2 linked regions of the Armatimonas rosea genome follow. The protein of the gene in region 1 binds, or shares a complex with, the protein of each later gene. Links are inferred from orthologs where the notes say so. Each region holds a gene or a part of one and is shown on either strand. Other genes may lie near its edges.

Evidence for each region.
Region 2: the proteins of mfd (region 1) and uvrA are in contact, whole or in part, in a crystal structure (PDB 4DFC), measured with the Escherichia coli proteins. The link is inferred for Armatimonas rosea from one-to-one orthologs.

What each region holds. Positions count from the first base shown.
Region 1 is NZ_JACHGW010000003.1:191,197-197,132, forward strand. Bases 1,196-5,321 are described here. They hold mfd (transcription-repair coupling factor), read right to left. Parts: upstream 4,987-5,321; coding sequence 1,396-4,986; downstream 1,196-1,395. Other genes in these bases: HNQ39_RS15940 (zinc-ribbon domain-containing protein), read left to right, coding at 1,196-1,243; HNQ39_RS15950 (tetratricopeptide repeat protein), read left to right, coding at 5,090-5,321. Also shown: HNQ39_RS15935 (sugar phosphate isomerase/epimerase family protein), read right to left, coding at 56-811; more of HNQ39_RS15940, read left to right, coding at 854-1,195; more of HNQ39_RS15950, read left to right, coding at 5,322-5,936. UniProt on the Escherichia coli protein: Couples transcription and DNA repair by recognizing RNA polymerase (RNAP) stalled at DNA lesions. Mediates ATP-dependent release of RNAP and its truncated transcript from the DNA, and recruitment of nucleotide excision repair machinery to the damaged site.
Region 2 is NZ_JACHGW010000005.1:162,694-167,903, forward strand. What follows is about bases 468-3,867. They hold uvrA (excinuclease ABC subunit UvrA), read left to right. Parts: upstream 468-841; coding sequence 842-3,667; downstream 3,668-3,867. Other genes in these bases: HNQ39_RS24235 (prepilin-type N-terminal cleavage/methylation domain-containing protein), read right to left, coding at 468-668; HNQ39_RS24245 (DUF4058 family protein), read left to right, coding at 3,677-3,867. Outside these bases: more of HNQ39_RS24235, read right to left, coding at 1-467; more of HNQ39_RS24245, read left to right, coding at 3,868-4,468; HNQ39_RS24255 (hypothetical protein), read right to left, coding at 4,722-5,210. UniProt on the Escherichia coli protein: The UvrABC repair system catalyzes the recognition and processing of DNA lesions. UvrA is an ATPase and a DNA-binding protein. A damage recognition complex composed of 2 UvrA and 2 UvrB subunits scans DNA for abnormalities.

The sequences.
Region 1 (5,936 bases):
GAGGACTTCATACAAACACTATATTCCATAGTTGCGCGGAAATAACAAGAAAAGATTAAATGATGAAGCGTGCCAGGTAGTCGCGGGAGAACTTGAGGAAGTCGTAGCGGCGGGGGCCGGTGTAGAGCGCACTGTGGGGCTCGATACAGACCGCGCCGTCGTAGCCCGCGTGGTAGAGCAGCCCAAAGAACTCCTCCCAGCGGATCGAGCCTAGGCCCGGATTGGGGTCGGCGACGAACTTCCCGCCCACCTCCAGTACGTCTTTGGCGTGGACATGCTTGAGCTGCGCCGACGCATGGTAGAGCTCGGCTTTCCAGTCCCGGTGGAGCTGAATCGGGTGCGACGGATCGAACTTGACACCCACTCCCGAGGCAAGCGGCAGGGCTTCGTCCCAGGCGGCGGGCCGGTCGATAATGTTTTCCCAGTGGCAGTTGTAGAACGCCGCGGTCAGCCCAAGCTGCTGGGCATCGTGGATTAGGGGCAGGAGCTTGCGCACCGCGGCTGTTGGAGTTACGGCACCCGAGCCGCTCCCAAAGACCACGACCGGTGCCCCCAGCAGGGCGGTCAGCGCGATCACGCGCTCCAAGCGCACCAGCCGCTCCGCCCCCGTGGCTTCGTCAAAGTAGTTCTGCCCAAAGAGCGAGACGGCAGAGAGCGTGATCTGATGCTCCGCGAGTGCTGCCTTAAACGCACGACAGTCATCGAAGAGTGGCGTGTCCCCAAAGAGCGCCAGCTCCAGGCAGCCAAACCCCTCGGCGGCGGCAAAGGCGACATCCTCGACCCGTCCGTCGGTTAAAAATCCCAGTGTCATGCCAGAGAGTTTACGCTAAAATGGGCGCAAGGAGAAGGGGTAATGTTCTGCAAGAAGTGTAATGCCCAAAACGACGACGAAAAGAAGTTCTGCGGCGAGTGTGGCGCAAAGCTAGAGCCCGCGCCCGATCCCGTCGCTGTCGAGGGCCAAGACGGCGCGTACTACTGCTCGCGCCACCCCAAAGTCCCGACACTCCTACGCTGTGGCCGCTGCGAGACTCCCATCTGCCAGAAATGTGTTGTCTTCGGTCCCGCTGGTAACCGCTGCAAGGCCTGCTCCCGCCACCGAACCCCCCTCCGCCCCCGCGGCGTCGCCCACGAAGTCGCCCGTGGCGTCTCTGACGTGGCAAGTAGCGGCCGTGGCTACTGGATCTTTGGCTTCTGGGCGATGGTCGTCCGCTTCATCGCCAGCCTCTTTGGCCGCGATTTTTAGAGCCAGGGCCTGAAAGTCCCTGACCGGGTACCCTTTGGGTGCGCCTTCGGCGAAGCGGGCCGAGCCCGCAGGGAGGGATGTCGCGGAGCGACTTTGTGGCGCTTGCGCCAGAAGCGAAGCGGGCCCGCCTCGTCCATGAGGCCGGCCCTTTTCTATCTCCCTCGCAGGCTGGCGCGGATGTCGCGGCGGCGCTCCTCGGACTTGGAGTCCGGGGTGGGCGGGGGCTCTTTCAGCGCCTTGTCGAGGTACTCGACCAGCTCCTCGGTCTGGGGGAGCACTTTTAGGGTCTGGATGTTCATCACCACTTTTCCCGGCTCGAAGCTGTAGCCCTGCGCGGGCTTGAAGGCGGCGGCGAGCGCACGGACCGCGTGCTTGGGAAGCGCGACTCCGGCCTTGAAGGTGACGATCACCTGGCGTGCCTCGGTCTGGATGCTCTCGATCCCCACCTCCGCGCAGCGCAGGCGCAGGCGCAGGAGCCCCAGTGCATTCCAAACCGGCGGGGGCGGCGTGCCAAAGCGGTCCTCGAACTCATCTTGCAGGCGCGCGACATCGGCGCGGTCGCGGACCGCGGCGAGCTTCTTGTACATCAGGATGCGCTGCGGCTCGGCAGGAATGTAGGTCTGCGGGATGGTCGCGGCCACGGGCAGATCGACAGTCGGGAGGGGGATATCCTCTTTATCCGGCTCCTCGCCCTTGAGCTCATGAATCGCTTGCTCCAGGAGCTGCAGGTAGAGATCAAAGCCCACCGAGCTCACGGTTCCGCTCTGCTCCGCCCCGAGAAGATTGCCCGCGCCGCGTAGCTCTAGGTCTCTGAGCGCGATCTTGTAGCCGCTGCCCAGGTCAGTGAGCTCGCGGACCGCATCGAGGCGCTGCTCGGCGATTGTCGAGAGGTTCTTCCCACGCCGGTAGAGCAGGTAGGCGTAGGCCTGCACCTTGGAGCGCCCTACGCGCCCGCGGAGCTGGTAGAGCTGGCTGAGCCCGAGCTTGTCGGCGTTGTCGATAATGATCGTATTGACATTGGGGATATCCAGCCCGGACTCGACAATGGTGGTGCAGACCAGGACATCGAACTTCTTGTGGTAGAACTCGAACATCGTGTCTTCGAGGTCGTCGTTGCTCATCTGTCCGTGCGCCACTTTGCAGCGCGCGGTGGGAACTAGCTGCTCGATATGGTTGGCGATATGGTAGATACTCTCGACCCGGTTGTGCAGGAAGTAGACCTGGCCGCCATGATCGAGCTCGCGCAGGATCGCCTCGCGGATGAGCATGTCATCGAACTCTTTGACATAGGTCTTGACCGCGCTGCGGCCCTCGGGCGGGTCGTTGATGAGGGACATATCGCGGATTCCCGAGAGCGACATGTGCATCGTGCGGGGAATCGGGGTCGCGCTCATCGCCAGCACATCGACACTCTGCCGGAGCTGCTTGAGGCGCTCTTTGTGCACGACTCCAAAGCGCTGCTCCTCATCGACAATCACCAGCCCAAGGTCCTTGAACGCGACATCTTTGGAGAGCAGCCGGTGCGTCCCCACCACGATATCCACACCGCCAACCCGCAGGTCTTCGATGGTCTTGCTGTGCTCCTTATTGCTTCGGAAGCGCGAGAGCTGATCGACCCGCACGGGGAAGGCGGCGAGGCGCTCGCTGAAGGTCTGGAAGTGCTGGGACGCCAGAACCGTCGTGGGGCACAAGACCGCCACCTGCCGGCCCTCACTCGCCACTTTAAACGCGGCGCGCATCGCCACCTCGGTCTTGCCAAAGCCCACATCGCCACAGATCAGGCGGTCCATTGGGCGGGGAGACTCTAGGTCCCGCTTCACGTCTTCAATGGCCGCGAGCTGATCCGGGGTCTCGGTGTAGGGGAAGGCCTGCTCCATGTCCTGAATCCAGGGCGAGTCGGGGGCGTAGGCATAGCCCTCAATGGACTGGCGCTTGGCATAGAGGGCGATCAGCTCCCCGGCGATCTCCTTAACCTGACGCTTGGCCTTGGCGGTCGCCTTGAGCCACTCCGTTCCTCCCAGCTTATTGACACTGGGCGAGCCGCCCTCGCTGCCGATGTACTTCTGGACCCGGTCCACCTGGTCCACCGGTACATAGAGCCGGTCGGAGCCCTCGTAGGCGATGACTAAAAACTCTTTCTCCACGGGAGGCGCGCCCGGAAACGGCGCGGTGTTCATCTTGGTCAGCCCCGCGTAGACCCCGACCCCGTGGTGGATATGCACCACGTAGTCGCCCGCCTTGACATCGAGCAGGCTCGTGATGCGCATTCCCTCGCGGAACTCCTTGCGCTTGGTCTGCTTCTTGAACTTATGCCGGTCTCCGAAGATCTCCGCATCGGAGAGCACGACCAGCCCGGCCTCGGGGAGGCGGAAGCCCGCGGGGAGCAGGCCGTCGATCAGCTTGACCTTCTCGGTCTCCAGAACGCCAAAACCCCGAATCCGCGGAGCCTGCGCCGAGACAATCGCCACGGTGGCCCCGTTGCTGGTCCAGGTCGCGATCGCGTCTTTGAGGGGGGCGGGGCGTCCCCCAAAGCTCTCGGCGGGCGCGCCTTGGACAGTGAGGTGCTGCGACGGTGCCAAGAACGGCAGGGCGCGCGCCAAGAGTGTCAGGAGCAAGGTCGGGTGGGCTGCCGTGAGCGCTTGGAAGGTTGGGGTGAACTCGCCCCAGAGGCCCCCCCCGCCCCCAAGATTGGGGGAGCCTGAGGGGGGGAGAATCTCGCCGCGCTCGGCGCGGCCGGCGAGGCTCTTGGTGATGCCATCGAGGACGCGCTCGGCGTAGGGCTCCAGCTGCGCGGGCTCATCGAGGATCAGGAGGGCACCCTCGGGGAGGAAGCTGGCGGTGGGGACGGCATCCGGGTGGAGGAGGGGCAGGTAGCGCTCTACCCCACCGAAGTAGTTGGCCAGCCCGATCTTGACAATGTCGCCCTCGGCGCTATCGCGGAGCTTCTCGGCGCGCTCGGGGGCGCTGGCGAAGCTTTTCAGCGCGACCGCGAGCTGCTTTTTCAGCGTCTCTTGCGCGGCGGCCATGCGCTCACGGGAGTAGGCCATCTCGTGCGCCGCGACGATCACGACACTCTCTCGCTTGCCGTCGCTGCGCTGGCTCTCAGGGTCAAAGGGCCGGATGCTCTCGACATCATCGCCAAAGAGGTCGATCCGAATCGGGCCTTCCGAGTCGGCGGGCCAGACATCCAAGAGATCGCCGCGCCGTGCGAACGTCCCCGGAAGCTGCACGAGATCGGTGCGGCGGTAGCCAAAGGCATTGAGGCGCGCGGCGGTCTGGTCGAGCGAGAGCGTGCTGCCCACCGTGACTGTCAAGCGCCGTGCCTTGAGCACCGACGGTGGCGGGGCGAGCTGGAGCAGGGCGGTGGCCGTGGTCACCAGCACCTTGGGGTAGCTCCCCTGTGCTAGGTCGCCCAAGAGCCGCACGCGCTTGCCCGAGCCACGCACATCCCGCTCCGAGTCGGCATCGTCTAAGAGTAGGTTGAGCGAGCTGGGAAGCCGCTCCACCCCCTCGATCCCAAAGAGTGCGATATCCTCCGCCAGCCGCGCCGCGGCATCGTCGGTGTAGGTCACGACAACCAGAGGCTGAGAGAAGTCTTGGGCGAGGCGTGCCAGGAGCCAGCCTCGTCCAGCGACAGGCATTCCTTCGAGCTGGACAGCACAGAGACCCTGCCGCAGTGCTTCTTCGGCCTGCGCCAGGGTCTTCCAGCCATCCGCCTGTGAGAGCAGAGCGGTCAAGTTCATGGAAACGGGATTATACCCCTCGCAAGAAAAAAATTCCGTTTGTGTCACTCCAGGAGAAGTAAAGAGTCGTATACTCTTGCTAATCGCAAAGGAGATAGTTGATATGGCAGATGAGCAGACACTGCGCGACCAGGGCGCGCAGCTTTTACGCGAAGGGAAGGTTCGGGAAGCGGTCACGCTTTTACAGCAGGCAGCGGAGCAGAACCCCCAAGATGAGGGGACCTGGCGGCTCTTGGGGGCCGCACTAGGGCAGAGCCACGACCCGGAGGGCTCGGTTACCGCGTTTCAGAAGGCAGTTACCCTGCTACCGACCTCCGCAAAGAACCACTACAACCTGGCGGTCGCTCTCCAGGTGGCCGAGCGTGGCAACGAGGCCCGGCAACACCTAGAGAAAGCACTGGCGCTGGACCCCAGCTACGAGCAAGCGCGCCTGCGTCTGCGCGACCTGGCCGCCAAGACCGCCCCCGCCCCGATGGGCACCCTGACGCCCGCCGCGCCGCCGCCGCCGCGCACCAGCCTGACACCGGTCGGGGGAGGCGCGGGGCTCGCTCCGATTGGGGGGCTCGCGCCCATTGGGGGAGGGGCACCAGAGCCGCCCGCTCCGACAATGGCGGGCTTGCAGCCCGTTGGAGGAGGTGCGCCCGAGTACAGCGCCTCGCCGGGAGGCTACACGCCACCGTCGAGCCTCAGTGCGCCTACAGCGGGACCCCCGACCGGCTCGCGCGAGAAGCCCCTCGATATCCACGAGGGAATCCGCGCCACGGGCTACGATGCCTACCGCGGCCTCCAGGGCGATGTCGAGGGGGCGGTGCGTGGCTTCAACTTCGGGGCGATGATCTTTGGCCCGATCTGGCTCTGGAACCACGGGATGAGCGATATCGCCAAGTACTGGATTGTGGGACGCTTTGTGCTCCGTATCGGGTTTGCAAGCTTCAATATCGGCTGGGGAG
Region 2 (5,210 bases), on another replicon or contig:
CCTGAGTTGACGCTCTCGCTGGCGACAAAGTCGCAGTCGGCTTTGCCGGGGGTATCCAGGGCGAGCTGCATCCCATCGAGCTTGTCATCGACCTCGCCGTTGTTCTTGACATAGGCGACCCAGTCCCACTCCCAGGTAGCGAAGTTCAGCCAGCCGTTGTTGCCGTCGTTGATCCCTTTTTCCATGATCCCGATCTTCTCGGTGGGGGCCTCGATCTGGGACATGGTCACCACGGGAAACGGGGACGGGTTCCAGGGGGTCTCGCCATCGCCAAAGACATCGAGGTGGAAGCCGTAGATATTGGGCTGAAACTGAGCGGGCGACGACGGGCAGCTATACGTGCCGGTGCGTGCCGCGACCCAGTCGCCGGTCTTGACACCTTGCTTGGTGTAGGGGTAGAGCATCTCCGCGATCCCGATCTGGCGACCGGAGCCGGCAACATCGTAGTACTGGACACGGGGGTAGGTCTCGTCGTAGTCCTGGAGGTACTGGACCAGCCCGAGAGCAAGCTGCTTCTGGTTGGAGAGGCAGGAGACACCGCGCGCTTTCTCACGGGCTTGGGCAAAGACAGGGAAGAGGATCGAGGCAAGGATCGCAATAATTGCAATCACAACGAGGAGCTCAATCAGCGTGAACGCCTGTTGTGGGCGTGTGTGACTTGATTTCATAAACGAGAGATCTTTCTAGGTAGAGTGTTGGTGCAGTGCCGCTGCGAGATTTAGTAAAGGTAGTTAAATACTCGGTTTTCCTATGTCTCTTTCTGCAGGGGGAAGGGAAATTATTTTGGGAGTTGTGGTAAAATCTCCCAGTGAACACTCGTTCGTCTCATGCCTCCTCGTCTCTGCACTCTCATATCGTCGTCCGTGGTGCCCGCCAGAACAACCTCAAGAACATCGACATCGATATTCCGCGCGACCAGCTGGTGGTGATCACGGGGCTCTCCGGGTCGGGGAAGTCGTCGCTGGCCTTCGACACGCTCTTTGCCGAGGGGCAGCGGCGCTATGTCGAGTCGCTCTCCGCCTACGCCCGGCAGTTCCTGGGGCAGATGGACAAGCCCGATGTGGACCAGATCGAGGGCCTCTCACCGGCGGTCTCCATCGACCAGAAGAGCACGTCGAAGAACCCCCGCTCGACCGTCGGCACAGTCACCGAGATCTACGATTATCTACGCCTGCTCTTTGCGCGTGTCGGGACGCCCCACTGCCCCAAGTGCGGCAAGCCGGTCACCCAGCAGCAGCCTAGCCAGATTGTCGATGTGGTGATGACGATGGAGGAGGGGGCGCGCATCCAGGTGCTCGCTCCGATCATCCGGGGCCGCAAGGGCGAGTACAAGAAAGAGCTGGAGGAGCTCAAGAAAGAGGGCTTTGCCCGTGTCCGAGTGGATGGCACGGTCTATGACCTAGAGAGTGTCCCCACTCTGGATCGCTACAAACAGCACGACATTGACATCGTTGTCGATAGAATTGTTGTCAAGCCCGGTGTCGAGAAGCGTGTCGCGGACTCCGTCGAGACGGCGCTAAAACGTAGTAAGGGCCTGGTCGGGGTGGAGATTGTCGGCGGCGAGGTGCTGCTCTTCTCCGAGAACTTTGCGTGTACCAGCTGTGGCATCTCCCTCCCCGAGATCGAGCCGCGGACGTTCTCGTTCAACTCCCCGTTTGGTGCTTGTGAGACCTGCCACGGCCTCGGCACCCAGTCCGAGTTCGACCCGGAGCTGATCGCCCCGGACCGCGAGATGAGTATCGGGCAGGGCGGCATCAAGTACTTTGTCTACAAGTCCGGCAAGGAGATCATGAGCGAGGGGCGCACAGCGCTCTTTGCCGCGGTCGCCAAGAAGCTGGGCTTCACGATGGAGACCCCGCTCAAGAAGCTCACCGAGACCCAGCTCCACTCGCTCTTCTATGGCATCAAGGGCAACGTGACCATGGAGTCCAAGAACCGCTTTGGGCGCACACGGCACTTCGACACCGAGTTTCCGGGGGTGATCGCCATCATGGAGCGCCACTGGAACGAGACCAGCTCGGACTACATCAAGCAGGACCTGGAGCAGTACCGCCGCAACAACCCGTGCCCTGCGTGCAAGGGCCAGCGCCTCAAGCCCGAGGCACTGGGCGTCCTCTTTGGCGGCAAGAACATCTCCCAGATCACCGCCTTCTCCATCGCCGCCGCCGTGGACTTTGTCGAGAAGCTCACCCTCACCGAGCGCGAAATGCTCATCGCCCGGCAGATATTAAAAGAGATCGGGGCGCGCCTGGGCTTCCTCAAGAATGTTGGGCTGGGCTACCTGACCCTAGATCGGGCCGCAGGCTCGCTCTCGGGTGGGGAGGCGCAGCGCATCCGCCTCGCCACCCAGATCGGCTCGGGCCTGATGGGGGTCTTGTATATCCTCGACGAGCCGAGTATCGGTCTGCACCAGCGCGACAACACCCGACTGATCGAGACCCTCGTGCGTCTGCGCGACCTAGGCAACACCATCTTAGTGGTCGAGCACGACGAAGAGACCATGGAAGCGGCGGACTGGCTGATCGATATCGGGCCGGGCGCAGGGATTCATGGTGGCTACGTGGTCGCACAAGGCCCGCCCAGTGTCGTGAAAGAGTCGCCGGACTCGGTCACGGGGGCCTACCTCTCTGGCCGCAAGAAGATCGCGCCGCCCGCCGAGCGGCGTAAAGGGGATGGTCGCAACCTGACCATTGTGGGCGCACGCGGCAACAACCTCAAGAACGTCACCGCGCAGATTCCGCTGGGCACCATGACCGTGGTCACGGGGGTCTCTGGCTCGGGCAAGTCCACCCTCATCCAGGACACGCTCTACCCCCGCCTGATGAATGAGGTCTACCGCTCGCACATGGTGGCCTCGCCGCATACCGGGATTTCGGGGATCGAGCATATCGAGAAGGTGATCGATATCGACCAGTCCCCGATTGGCCGGACGCCGCGCTCCAACCCCGCCACCTATACCGGCACCTTCGACCTAATCCGCGACCTCTTCGCCGCCACCCCCGAGGCAAAAGTGCGCGGCTACGGCCCCGGTCGCTTCAGCTTCAACGTGAAAGGCGGTCGCTGCGAAGCCTGCCAGGGCGATGGCATCCTGAAGATCGAGATGCACTTCCTCCCGGATGTCTATGTCCCCTGCGAGGTCTGCAAGGGCGCGCGCTACAGCCGGGAGACCCTGCAAGTGACCTACAAGGGCAAGAGCATCAGCGATGTCCTGAACATGTCGGTAGGGGAGGCAGTTGAGTTCTTCGAGGCCGTCCCACGCATCGCCCGCAAGGTGAAAACCATCGCCGATGTGGGTTTGGACTACATCAAGCTCGGCCAGCCCGCCACCACTCTCTCGGGCGGCGAAGCGCAGCGTGTCAAGCTCGCCACCGAGCTCTCCAAGCGCAGCCACGCTGGGACTATCTACATCCTCGATGAGCCCACCACCGGCCTGCACTTCGCCGATATCGAAAAGCTCCTCACCCTCCTTCAGCGCTTAGTGGATGCTGGAGCCACCGTCCTCGTCATCGAGCACAACCTCGATGTCATCAAGTGCGCCGACTGGGTGCTAGACCTCGGCCCCGAAGGCGGCGACGGCGGCGGGATGATCGTCGCCACCGGCACCCCCGAACAAATCGCCCAGTGCGACACAAGCCACACTGGGCGATACTTGAAGAAGATGCTGTAGAGTATTCCTATGCCGCCATTTCCTGGAATGAATCCGTACCTGGAGAGTGTGGAGCTGTGGCACAACCTGCACCACGCCCTGATTACCTGCATTGCGGGTGAGCTAAACCAGACCCTCCCTCAAGGCTTCGCTGCCGAAATGGAGGAGCAGGTCTATCTCTTGCCCCCTCAGGACTCGCTCTACCCCGATGTCGCTATCGTTCGGCGCCCCAGCTCCACACCCAACTTTGCCAGCGCACCCAATCCCACCGCAGGAGCCGTTGCGCTTGCTCCCTCTCCCTCGCTGGAGATTCGCGCCGAGCCACAAGAGATTCATACGTCGCGTGTGCGCGTCGTGACCACCAGAGGACGGCGAGAAGTCGTGGCGTTTATCGAGGTCCTCAGCCCAACCAATAAAGAGGGCGAGGGCCGCGAGGAGTACTGGGCAAAGCAAGCGGAGCTACTCGATAGCGACACGCATCTCCTAGAAATAGACTTTCTACGCGGTGGTAAGCATACCATCGCCGCTCCTGCGTCCACGCTCGCCGAGCAAACGGGCTTCTGGGACTACGTTGTCTGTCTCCACCGCGCCGGAAGTGGCCCCGTCTACCAGTGCTGGCCCTTCACCCTCCGCGATCCGCTGCCCATTGTGGTCGTCCCGCTGACGCAAGGCCACCCGGATATTGCCCTCAACCTCCCCGCGATCTTTGCGCAAGCCTGCACCCTCGGCCCCTTCGCCCGCGTCGTAGACTACTCTGCTCCCCCGAGGCCACGCCTGTCACCAAACGATGCTGCGTGGGCTGAGGAATTGCTTCGGCGCTAAAGAGCGTCGAGAAGACATCGAAAAGCTCCTCACCCTTCGCCAGCGCTTGGTCTATGCCGGAGCCACCGTCCTCGTGATCGAGCACAACCTAGATGTCATCAAGTGCGCCGACTGGGTGCTAGACCTCGGCCCCGAAGGCGGCGACGGGATGATCGTCGCCTCCAGCACCCCCGAACAAATCGCCCAGTACGACACAAGTCACACTGGGCAATAGTTGAAAAGAGCTTAGAGTTTTGAAATGATTAGCAATATTTTACTTGATCCCAAATTGTCTTACATTTCCATTACTTGGACCTGATATACCCACGTTTTCCTGTCTTAGATTTAATTCGATAATATATTTCTTGATGCTTTCGTCAGATAAATCGCTTGATTTGACTTTATTTCCAATTGATATAGTTTTTTCATTGTACTTTTTGGCTGATTGGTCGTATTCTTGGATTTTTATTACGGACCCTGTGTTTTTTCTGTATCCATTTATAATAGATATTAAGTTGTTATATTCGTTTATTCCTGTATAAAGACGAACTGTGTCTGCTAGCGCTGTAAGATAATTTGCATCGCTATCCGTCAGGAATTTTCCGTCAAGAGAAACTGCTTTTTTAATTAATGCATTGGATATTTTATCTGTACTGACAGTTGCTGTGTTGTTAGAAGGGATATATTGTGTTATATCGAATGTGATGTTGATGGCAGGTTCAGTAAATGAGGGGATTGATCTGTTAGTCTTGAATACATTTTT